DNA from 3 places in the Agrobacterium sp. H141 genome. Region 1 is predicted to be linked to each of the others. Evidence: predicted binding sites of a transcription regulator. Region 1 holds the regulator's gene; each other region holds the start of a gene.
What was found. The regulator LexA, encoded in region 1, represses DNA repair genes until DNA is damaged. The targets are predictions, from matches to a motif close to TGTTCNNNNTGTGTTCNG.
Positions count from the first base shown of each region.

Region 2: the regulator LexA is predicted to act here: its motif matches at 1,892-1,909, upstream of recA (recombinase RecA).
Region 3: the regulator LexA is predicted to act here: its motif matches at 1,671-1,688, upstream of ACWPM9_RS00955 (ImuA family protein).

Region 1 is NZ_CM169893.1:2,118,279-2,121,552, forward strand. It holds gene ACWPM9_RS09745 (ComEC/Rec2 family competence protein) at 1-155, shown strand, start outside; gene ACWPM9_RS09750 (hypothetical protein) at 167-976, shown strand; gene lexA (transcriptional repressor LexA) at 930-1,643, opposite strand; gene ACWPM9_RS09760 (VOC family protein) at 1,853-2,749, shown strand; gene kdsA (3-deoxy-8-phosphooctulonate synthase) at 2,746-3,274, shown strand, end outside.
Region 2 is NZ_CM169893.1:1,925,132-1,928,405, reverse strand. It holds gene alaS (alanine--tRNA ligase) at 1-524, opposite strand, end outside; gene recA (recombinase RecA) at 674-1,765, opposite strand; gene ACWPM9_RS08785 (carbohydrate kinase family protein) at 2,009-2,953, shown strand; gene ACWPM9_RS08780 (pseudouridine-5'-phosphate glycosidase) at 3,003-3,274, shown strand, end outside.
Region 3 is NZ_CM169893.1:207,063-210,336, reverse strand. It holds gene ACWPM9_RS00960 (Y-family DNA polymerase) at 1-692, opposite strand, end outside; gene ACWPM9_RS00955 (ImuA family protein) at 733-1,650, opposite strand; gene ACWPM9_RS00950 (metallopeptidase family protein) at 1,808-2,248, shown strand; gene ACWPM9_RS00945 (GlcG/HbpS family heme-binding protein) at 2,289-2,711, opposite strand; gene ACWPM9_RS00940 (DUF1737 domain-containing protein) at 2,847-3,053, opposite strand; gene ACWPM9_RS00935 (HpcH/HpaI aldolase/citrate lyase family protein) at 3,050-3,274, opposite strand, start outside.

The DNA of each region.
Region 1 (3,274 bases):
TGGTGTCGATGTTGCTGATGCCCATCGGTCTCGACACACTTCCGCTTGACGTCATGGGGCATGGACTCGGTCTCGTCATCGCAATTGCCCATACTGTCGCCGAATGGGGTGGCGATGTCGGTAGCGCGCGGCTGGCCGTTGGGTTTTGCCGTTAGCGGTTACGGGCATGCTGATACTGGCACTGCTTCGAAGTCGCATCAGGCATATTGGCACCGCCATCCTCGCAGTTGGTCTGATCACCGGATTGGCGCTTCCTAAAGACAGGACTGCCGATCTGCTGATCTATGAGGACGGTCGTCTGGTTGGGTTGATCGGCAATGGTGCCAACAATGCGGACGTGATCGCCACTACGAGCGCCCGACCGCCGGGCTTCATATTTACCCAATGGCAGAACGGTTTGCAGCGCCACAGCCATCAAAAACCTGCTGTCGAAGAGGATGCCTTGCTTGCCAAGGCGATTGCGCCGCGGGACATCGCGACCCCTGATGGTGGTCGCCGCTTTCCCGTGCTTTCGGAAAATGCGATACGCTACGCCAGCACGAAACTCGCACATATGTTGGACATGTCGGTCGACGGCCAGTTCAGTTGCCTGAACAAGGTCTGGTGCGTTGCCCGTATCAGCGGGGGCTGGCGGGTGGTGACACTTGAGGAGCCACGGCTTTCAGGCCTGGCCTGCGATCTCGGTGATATTGTTATTTCTGCGCGACGGCTTGGCTATGACCATTGTCGCTCGGGCGCGAGATTGATCACGCCCGATACACTTCGCAAAACGGGCTCTTTGGAAATATGGCTAGGCCCGCACAGCAACGGGGCAATCGCTTTGCGCTCTGCTTTCTCCGGCCGTGCAAGGCCCTGGAGCCTGCATCGTAGATATGATTGGCGCAGCGGCCGCTATGATATGAAACCAGTGGAGACCGTGCTCACCGACCTCAGTGATAGCGGCGGATCAGGCCGACCAGCTTACCCTGAACCTTGACCCTGTCAGGCCCAAAGATCCGTGTTTCGTAAGCCGGATTGGCCGCTTCAAGAGCAATCGACGCACCCTTGCGACGGAAGCGCTTCAGGGTTGCTTCCTCGTCATCGACCAGCGCCACGATGATATCGCCCGGACTGGCGGTCGAGCCATTGCGGATGATCACGGTGTCGCCGTCAAGGATGCCGGCCTCGATCATCGAGTCACCCTTGACCTCAAGCGCATAATGCTCGCCGCTGCTGACCATTTCGGCGGGAATGCTGATTTCATGAGTGTTGTTCTGAATGGCAGAGATTGGCACACCGGCGGCAATGCGACCCATCACCGGAACGGAAACCGTATTGTTGTTGTCTTCGCTCGGCTGGCGCAGCATCGGCGGTGGCGTCTTGCCGCGGCTGCCCTCGATGACGCTGGGCGAGAAACCGCCGCGACGTGGCTGCATGCTGGGTGAATAGGCTTCGGGAAGCTTGATCACTTCCAGTGCTCTTGCCCTGTTGGGTAGCCGGCGAATGAAACCGCGCTCCTCCAGCGCTGTGATCAGACGATGGATGCCGGATTTGGAGGCCAGATCCAGTGCATCTTTCATTTCATCAAAGGATGGCGGCACGCCGGACTCCTTCATTCTTTCGTGAATGAAGAGCAACAATTCCTGTTGTTTGCGGGTCAGCATTGCGATTCCCTTTGATGAAACAAATCCAGAACATACACTATCTGTTCCAGTTGTGTTCTGCAAGTGACTAAATTTTTGTGAGGCTGGCAACAATGGAATTGATGGGTCGGCGCGCACATCAGAACTAAAGTGTTCGATAAAGTGCGATGTCTTGTGTTTGAGCCTGCGATGGCGCACAACCGACGCGTTTTGATGCTGAGGAACCGTTCATGGATTCATCGTCTGCCTCGCCGGCCCGCGCGCTCGATCATATTGTCCTGCCTGTCGGAGCGCTTGGGGTCGCACGCAACCGGTTGACGGCGCTCGGTTTCACGGTGGCAGCCGATGCGCTCCATCCATTCGGCACCGAAAATGCCTGTGTTTATTTTTCCGAAGGCGGATATCTGGAGCCTCTGGGTGTTGCCGATCCTGAGAAATGCCACGACGCGATACGGCAGGGCAATGTGTTTGTGGCGCGCCATGAAGCGTTTCGGGCAGATCGTGGCGAGGGGCTGTCGGCCATTATTGCCGAGAGCCGCGACGCGGATGCGGATCACGCAAGGTTCGAGGCAGAGGGACGGTCTGCCGGCAAGATGCTGTCTTTCGAGCGACCTGTTCAAGCGGCCGATGGAAGCGAGGCGAAAGCCGGTTTCAAGCTGGCTTTCGCCAAGGATGAACAAGCGCCTGACCTGCTGCTGTTTGCCTGTGAGCGACTGTTGCCGCTGGCGATCGACAAGGAGGCGCTGGCGCAACACGACAATAGCGCAATGCGTGTGAGTGGCGTGATCTTGACGGCGGAAGACCCCTCAATATTTGAGGGTTATATCGATGCTGTGTTTCAGGCGCATGCTTCAGCAACCCGAGGCGGCAGACTGGAATTCGCTGCCGGCGGCACTCAGATAGAAGTGATGACGCCGGACGGATTTACCCGCAGCTATGGTCTATCTGTAATGAGCAGGACCGCCGGTCTTGAGGGCGCGGGATTAGTCGTTGCCGTGGGCGATCTTGGCGTGACAGGTGCGCTTCTTGCCGCTAATGGCATTTCTTACGAAGCCCGGGAGGGTCGCCTTGTGGTTCCACCATCGGCGGGTCAGGGCGTAACATTCATATTCGAGGACAAGGCATGAGCATTTCACCAAATTCAAGCGTGGTCGTTGGCGATGGCGCAAGCAAGGTCACCTTTTCCAATAGCGCACGCTTTTCGTTGATCGCCGGCCCTTGCCAGATGGAGAGCCGCGACCACGCCTTTATGATGGCTGGCGAGATCAAGGAAATCTGCGACACGCTCGGCATCGGCCTCGTCTACAAGTCCTCTTTTGACAAGGCCAACCGGACATCTCTGTCTGGGAAGCGCGGTATCGGGCTGGAGCAGGCACTTGAGGTGTTTGCAGACCTTAAAAAGGAATTCGGCTTTCCTGTGCTGACCGACATTCACACCGAGGAACAGTGTGCCATCGTCGCGCCGGTGGTCGACGTGTTGCAAATCCCGGCCTTCCTCAGTCGCCAGACAGACCTGCTGGTCGCTGCTGCCAAGACTGGTCGTGCGATCAACGTCAAGAAAGGCCAGTTCCTCGCGCCCTGGGACATGAAGAACGTGCTCGCCAAGATCGTCGAAAGCGGCAATCCGAACGTGCTCTTGTGCGAGCGCGGTG
Region 2 (3,274 bases), 190 kb from region 1:
ATTTCCGAACACGGTCCGCAAGGTCCGGTATCGCCCATGGTCCAGAAATTGTCGGAGGTCGGAATGCGAATGATCTTGTCGTCAGAAAAACCGCCGATCTTCTTCCACAGCAGCGCCGCTTCATCATCTTCCGAATAGACGGTCACCAGCAGCCGATGCTTGGGCAGGTCGTATTCCTTGGTGATCAGGTTCCAGGCAAGTTCGATCGCCCGCTCCTTGAAATAATCGCCAAAGGAAAAATTGCCGAGCATTTCGAAGAAGGTGTGGTGACGTGCCGTATAGCCGACATTGTCCAGATCGTTATGCTTGCCGCCCGCGCGAACCACCTTCTGGGCCGTGGTCGCTGTCGAATAGGGACGCTGCTCGAGACCGGTGAAGACGTTCTTGAACTGCACCATGCCGGCATTGGTAAACATCAATGTCGGGTCATTTTGCGGCACAAGCGGAGAAGACGACACGACCTCGTGACCGTTCGTCTTGAAATAGTCGAGGAATGTCGACCGGATATCGTTCACGCCGCTCATTTCATGCCCTTCACTGCTGCCATATGCTGGCTCATACTCTTAAAACCAAAGGCTTTTATCGCCCACCACCGAGACTGTCCAGCCGACAAAGCAAAACCGGCCATACATCTTGCGATATATGACCGGTCATAACATGATTTAGCGATGGATCAGTCGTCGTTGACGGCCTCGGCATCGTCATCATTGCCGGGGCCGCCATTATCCAGAAAACGCTCGGCGATCAGGCCTGCATTCTGGCGAAGCGACAGCTCGATCTCCTGTGCCACCTCCGGATTGTCGCGCAGGAAGTTCTTGGCGTTCTCACGCCCCTGCCCCAGCCGCTGACTGTTATAGGAGAACCACGCACCGGCCTTTTCGACGATCCCTGCCTTCACGCCCAGATCCACCAACTCGCCGGTCTTGGATACGCCCTCACCATACATGATGTCGAATTCGACCTGTTTGAAGGGAGGTGCCATCTTGTTCTTGACGACCTTGACGCGGGTCTGGTTGCCAACAACCTCTTCGCGATCCTTGACTGCGCCAATACGACGAATATCGAGACGCACGGACGCATAGAATTTGAGCGCATTACCACCCGTCGTGGTCTCGGGCGAACCAAACATCACACCGATCTTCATACGGATCTGGTTGATGAAGACCACCATGCAATTCGAACGGGAAATCGAGGCGGTCAGCTTACGCAGCGCCTGGCTCATCAGACGTGCCTGCAGGCCCGGAAGGCTGTCGCCCATCTCGCCTTCGATTTCGGCTCTCGGTGTCAACGCTGCAACGGAGTCGATGACCAGAACGTCAATCGCGCCGGAGCGGACGAGGGTGTCGGTAATTTCAAGCGCCTGCTCACCGGTATCGGGCTGCGAAATCAGAAGGTTCTGCAGATCGACACCAAGCTTGCGGGCATAGACCGGATCAAGCGCATGTTCGGCGTCGACGAAAGCGCAAATGCCGCCCTTCTTCTGCGCTTCAGCGATGGTCTGCAGCGCCAGCGTGGTTTTACCGGAGCTTTCCGGACCGTAAATTTCAATAATACGTCCCTTGGGCAGGCCACCCACGCCAAGAGCAATATCAAGACCGAGCGAGCCAGTCGAAATCGTTTCGATCTCCACCACGTTCTCGTTCGAGCCGAGCTTCATGATCGAGCCCTTGCCGAAGGAACGCTCAATCTGAGAAAGAGCCGCTTCCAATGCCTTGCTTTTATCCACCGTTTTGTCCTCTACGAGCCGCAAACTATTTTGTGCCATTAGATCCACCTTTAGGTTATTGAAGCCGCATAGGCAATGAAGCTGTCCTGACTGAGTTTGTACTCTTTTTGTTCCAAAAATACAAGTCCTCGCCAACAGATTGATTTCATGAATGTTTTAACCTCATGTTCTATATATGTTTTCAACAAGATCGGATGGGGAAAACCATGGCGAAGAAGACTAGTCACCCAGGCAGCTGCACCTATACGATTCGCCCGGAACCGGGTCTGAGAGGAGACTGAAATGACAGCGCGGATACTGGTTCTGGGTGGTGCCCATATCGACCGCCGGGGGCGCATTTCAGGTGCGACCACCCCAGGCGCCAGCAATCCGGGCAGCTGGATGGCGGAGCCCGGCGGCGGCGCCTTCAATGCCGCGCGCGCACTCTCAAGACTGGGCCATTCCGTCCGCCTGATCACGCCCAGGGGTGGCGATGCTGCGGGCGAAAGTGTCGCTCAGGCAGCGATAGATGCCGGCATAGACGACCGCCCCTTTGTCTTTCTAGACCGTGCCACGCCAAGCTATACCGCGATCCTCGAACGCGATGGCAATCTGGTGATAGCGCTGGCCGATATGGACCTCTACCGCCTTTTTACGCCTCGCCGCCTGCGCGTCAGCTCCGTCAGAAATGCGCTTGATGAAACAGATCTGATTCTGACGGACGCCAATCTCCCGGCGGAGACGCTCGCTGCCATTTGCAAAGCAGCAAACGATCGCAATATTCCCGTGGCGGCAATCGCCATCTCTCCAGCCAAGGTGGTCCGCTTTAGCGCGATACTACCTCAACTCGACTTTCTGTTCATGAACACGGCAGAGGCCACCGCCCTGACTGGCTGGCGCGCAGACACGACGGCCGAATGGCCGGCACTCTTGCGCGCCAAAGGCCTGAAAGCCGGTATCGTGACAAATGGTGGCGATGCGGTTGTCGCGTTCAATGGCGATGAATCGGCCCTTCTTGCACCGCCTCCGCTGGATCATGTTGCCGATGTCACCGGCGCTGGTGATGCTGCAACAGCCGGTTTTCTGGATGCAGTCATTGCGCACCAGCCGCTGGCCGAAGCGCTGCGCCAGGCCGTCGCGTGCGCCGCGATCACCCTTCAGGCGACCAATGCCACGGCGGCAAATTTGTCGCGAGCGGTTCTCGAACAGCATATGAAGCTTGTGCCACCAGCTGAAAACCTGTCATGAAGCCCAAAAGTCGCGCCTGACGGGGCGCACACGAAACGGAATGAGAGCAATGACCCAAGCCATGTCGTCCCCCCTGCCTATCGTCTATTCGCGCGAAGTCGCAGCAGCCAAAGAGCGCGGCGCGCCTCTGGTCGCCCTGGAATCGACGATCATCACCCATGGCATGCCCTATCCCGGCAATCTCGACATGGCCCGCAGCGTGGAAGAGATCATCCGCAAGGAAGGTGCCGTCCCGGCAACCATCGCCGTTCTCCATGGCGTGCTGCATATCGGTCTGGAGCCGGATCAGCTGGAAGCACTGGCGCAGATGAAGGATGTGAT
Region 3 (3,274 bases), 1.9 Mb from region 1:
AGCCTGCCTTTCACATTCATGGCCAACTGCGCCACGAGGTCGAGCACCATGTCCTGATCCCGGATCGGCTCGGACAGCTGCCGCTCGACCGACAACATGGCCAGAGGCCGACGCGGAGAAATCGGTTCATTGACGCGCCCGAGCGCCTGATCGAGCCGCAGCAGGACAAGAGCGCCGAAACGCCGGGCCAGCGGCGCCCTTGGCAAAGCCATGAGATCTCCGACCTGTTTCAGCCCAAGCCGAATGAGCAGAGCAACCGTCGACTCTTCGAGGCGCAAAGATGAAACCGGCAGCGGCGAAAGCACGGGCGCCGCTTCGCTCTCCCTTACGATCTGTCCGTCATCGAAGCGGGCCAAGGCCCAGGAAAGTCCCGGCGAGGACGAAATGGCGCCCCTGACGTCGAAGCCAAGCCGGTAAAGCCGATCCAGCACATCCCGAAGCATGGCGCTTTCCCCGCCGAAAAGATGCGCGCAACCGGTGATATCCAGAAAGAGCCCCTGCATGCCGTCCATCGCAACCAGCGGGGTATAACGGTCGCACCAGTCCGCCAAGGCCTCCAGCAAATTTTGGTCTTGAATGTGATCCTTCTCGATCACATCCAGTTCAGGACAAATGGCCCTCGCCTCGGCCAATCCCTGTCCGATCCGCAATCCCATGGCACGGCCCTCGTCATCGACGGAAGTCAGCTGCACCGTATTGCCGCTGCGATCGGCACAAACGATCGGCGGATGCTCAGGACGCCCGGTCGAACGCCAGGAGCGCCCCCATTTCTTGCGGGCGATCCTGTCCGTTGGAAGGCGCGGAAAACTGAGTGACAGGATACGGCGATCGTTGATCGGAAGGGCAAGCGAGGGTGAGAAGGCGACGGTCATGGCGGTTCCATTCCAGCAGAAAATCGGAAGATGTCGCGGTTCGGCTCTTTTCCACCGACACACGAAAAACGGGATTGCCGATGCTGTTGGCGGCGGGGATCGGCATGCCGGCGAAAATGCGCGCTGCAGAAGGTGCCGGTGCCACTTTCACCCGCGTCGCAGCACTGGAAGCCTCTTCTTCCCCGCCCTGCCGCAACAGGATGAGACAGCTGCCAAAATCCCGCGTCTTGAGGCTGAAGCGCCGGCTCTCGGTCAGGCCCAGCTTTTTGGGATTACCGTCGACTTCAAGAATGACGGCAGAAAAGGCCTTGCAGGAAAGCGCGGTATCCGCGAGCCAAAGCGCGTCCTCGATCCGCCGCGGCATGGCATGGACGACTTCGCCGAACCCAGCACCGAAATCGAAAAGCCCGGGCGCATAGGCCATACCAGCCTCTCGCACCACATAGGGACCGGCAATCATAAGAAGGCGACGCCTCGACTGCGCGTCATGACCATTGCGGCTGAGTGCCAGAGCAAGCGCAAACCCGCTTGCCGTACCCGCATCCGCCAGCCGGCCGCTTCGGACCTCCAGAAAGCTGGAGCCGGTCATTGTCATGTCGCCAACGAGATCAGAAAATTCCGCACCATTTTCATCAAGCCCGCCGACCTCGTCAGCACGGCTTGCATGTTCAGCGTTGAAGGCAGCTTCCCGGGCAGCATGAACCGACTTGCCCTCAATCCGGGCAATGGTTTCACGAAGCGTAAAAAGCCTTTCTCGCGGCATGGCATTGCCGGCCATGGCGATTACTCCTGTCTATATGTTCACTATATGTTCCTATGGATTCCAGAGCTCGCTAAAAGAGTCAACCAAGATTCTTGAGAAAATATTCCTCGCTCCGTTTCTCTCTCGAAAACCTGGGGTAAAATGCCTATATGGAGGACCCAAAGGAGATTTGATGGCCCGCATCGACCACACCGCAGATTGGCATGAACGTCATGCTCCCACGATCAGCATTTTTGAATCGCTGGCGCTGGAGGCCTATAGCCATCTGCCGGAAGAATTCCGTGCGCTAACCAAGGATCTGACCATCGAGATTGCGGATTTTCCAACCGACGACGTGTTCGAGGACATGGCGCTGGAAACGCCGTTTGATCTGCTCGGCCTTTTCGAAGGGCGCGGCGTGTCCGAGCGCTTCACCCTGGATACGGGTGATCTGCCAAATAAGATCTGGATCTATCGCCGTCCGATTCTCGATTACTGGGCGGAAAACGAGGAAACCTTAGGTGATATTATCACCCATGTGCTGATCCACGAGATCGGCCACCATTTCGGCCTCTCCGATGACGACATGGAACGTATCGAAGAAAGTGCCGAGGAAGCCGCCACAGACAGCTGAGCGGCTTTTCGACCTGCTTTATGAGCAGCAGATATCAGCTTTAAAGCTGTAACAGGAGATGGTCTATGCCGGCTTGGGCGCATTCCATATCCTGCGCGGGTGTTCCAGAACTCAAGCCGATGCCTCCCACAACGTCACCGTCAACGACAACAGGCAAACCGCCGCCGACGACCATCAGCCGTCCGCCGATGGCCGAGTGAATGCCGAAGGTCGGATTGCCTGGCTGGCTTGCCGCGCCGTATTCGTGAGTGGCCTTCTTGGCAGCTGCAGCGGTGAAGGCCTTGTCGATAGCAATCGTCGTGCTCGTCACCTTGCCGCCATCCATGCGCTCGAATGCAATCAACTGCCCGGCTTCGTCCGTCACGGCAATGCACATGGGCACGCCGATCTCCTTTGCCTTCTGCCGCGCACCGGCAATGAGCATCTGGGCTTCGGCCTGATCGAGCCGCTTGATTGTCAACATGGGAAATCTCCTGAATAACGCGCGGAAACGAAGCCTCCGGCGAGCAATCACTCGCCGGGACAACTTTTCTCAGTTCAAGCCTTGGCACAATGGACTTTTGTGGAACAACACCTGTGCCGCAAGCCGGTTCAGGTCTTATTGCTCGCCAAGCTTCATGCTCGGATCGTAGTCCTTGCCATCCACCGTCTTTGTCACGGCCTGACCGCAATAGAGCCGGTTCTCGGCTGCATTGAAGGTATGCTGCGGCGAACCATGCAGCTCCCAGCCTTTGTTCAAGGCGTCCGTCACCCGGTGGCAAAAGGATGCATCATCCGGACCAGTGAGAAATCGGTAAAGTTTCATGCCTGTTTCTTTCGTTGTTCGGCGAGTGCAGCTTTCGCCAGCAGTTTTTCAGCCTGCACCAGATGGAGCCGCTCCACCATGCGCCCGTCCATATTGATCACATTGAGCCCGTCGGCACCTTCCTCCTGAAAAGCAGAGACAATGGCTTTCGCCTCAGCCACTGCCTCGTCGGAAAAACCGAAATGCCGGTTGGCAGCGTCGATCTGCGCCGGATGGATCAG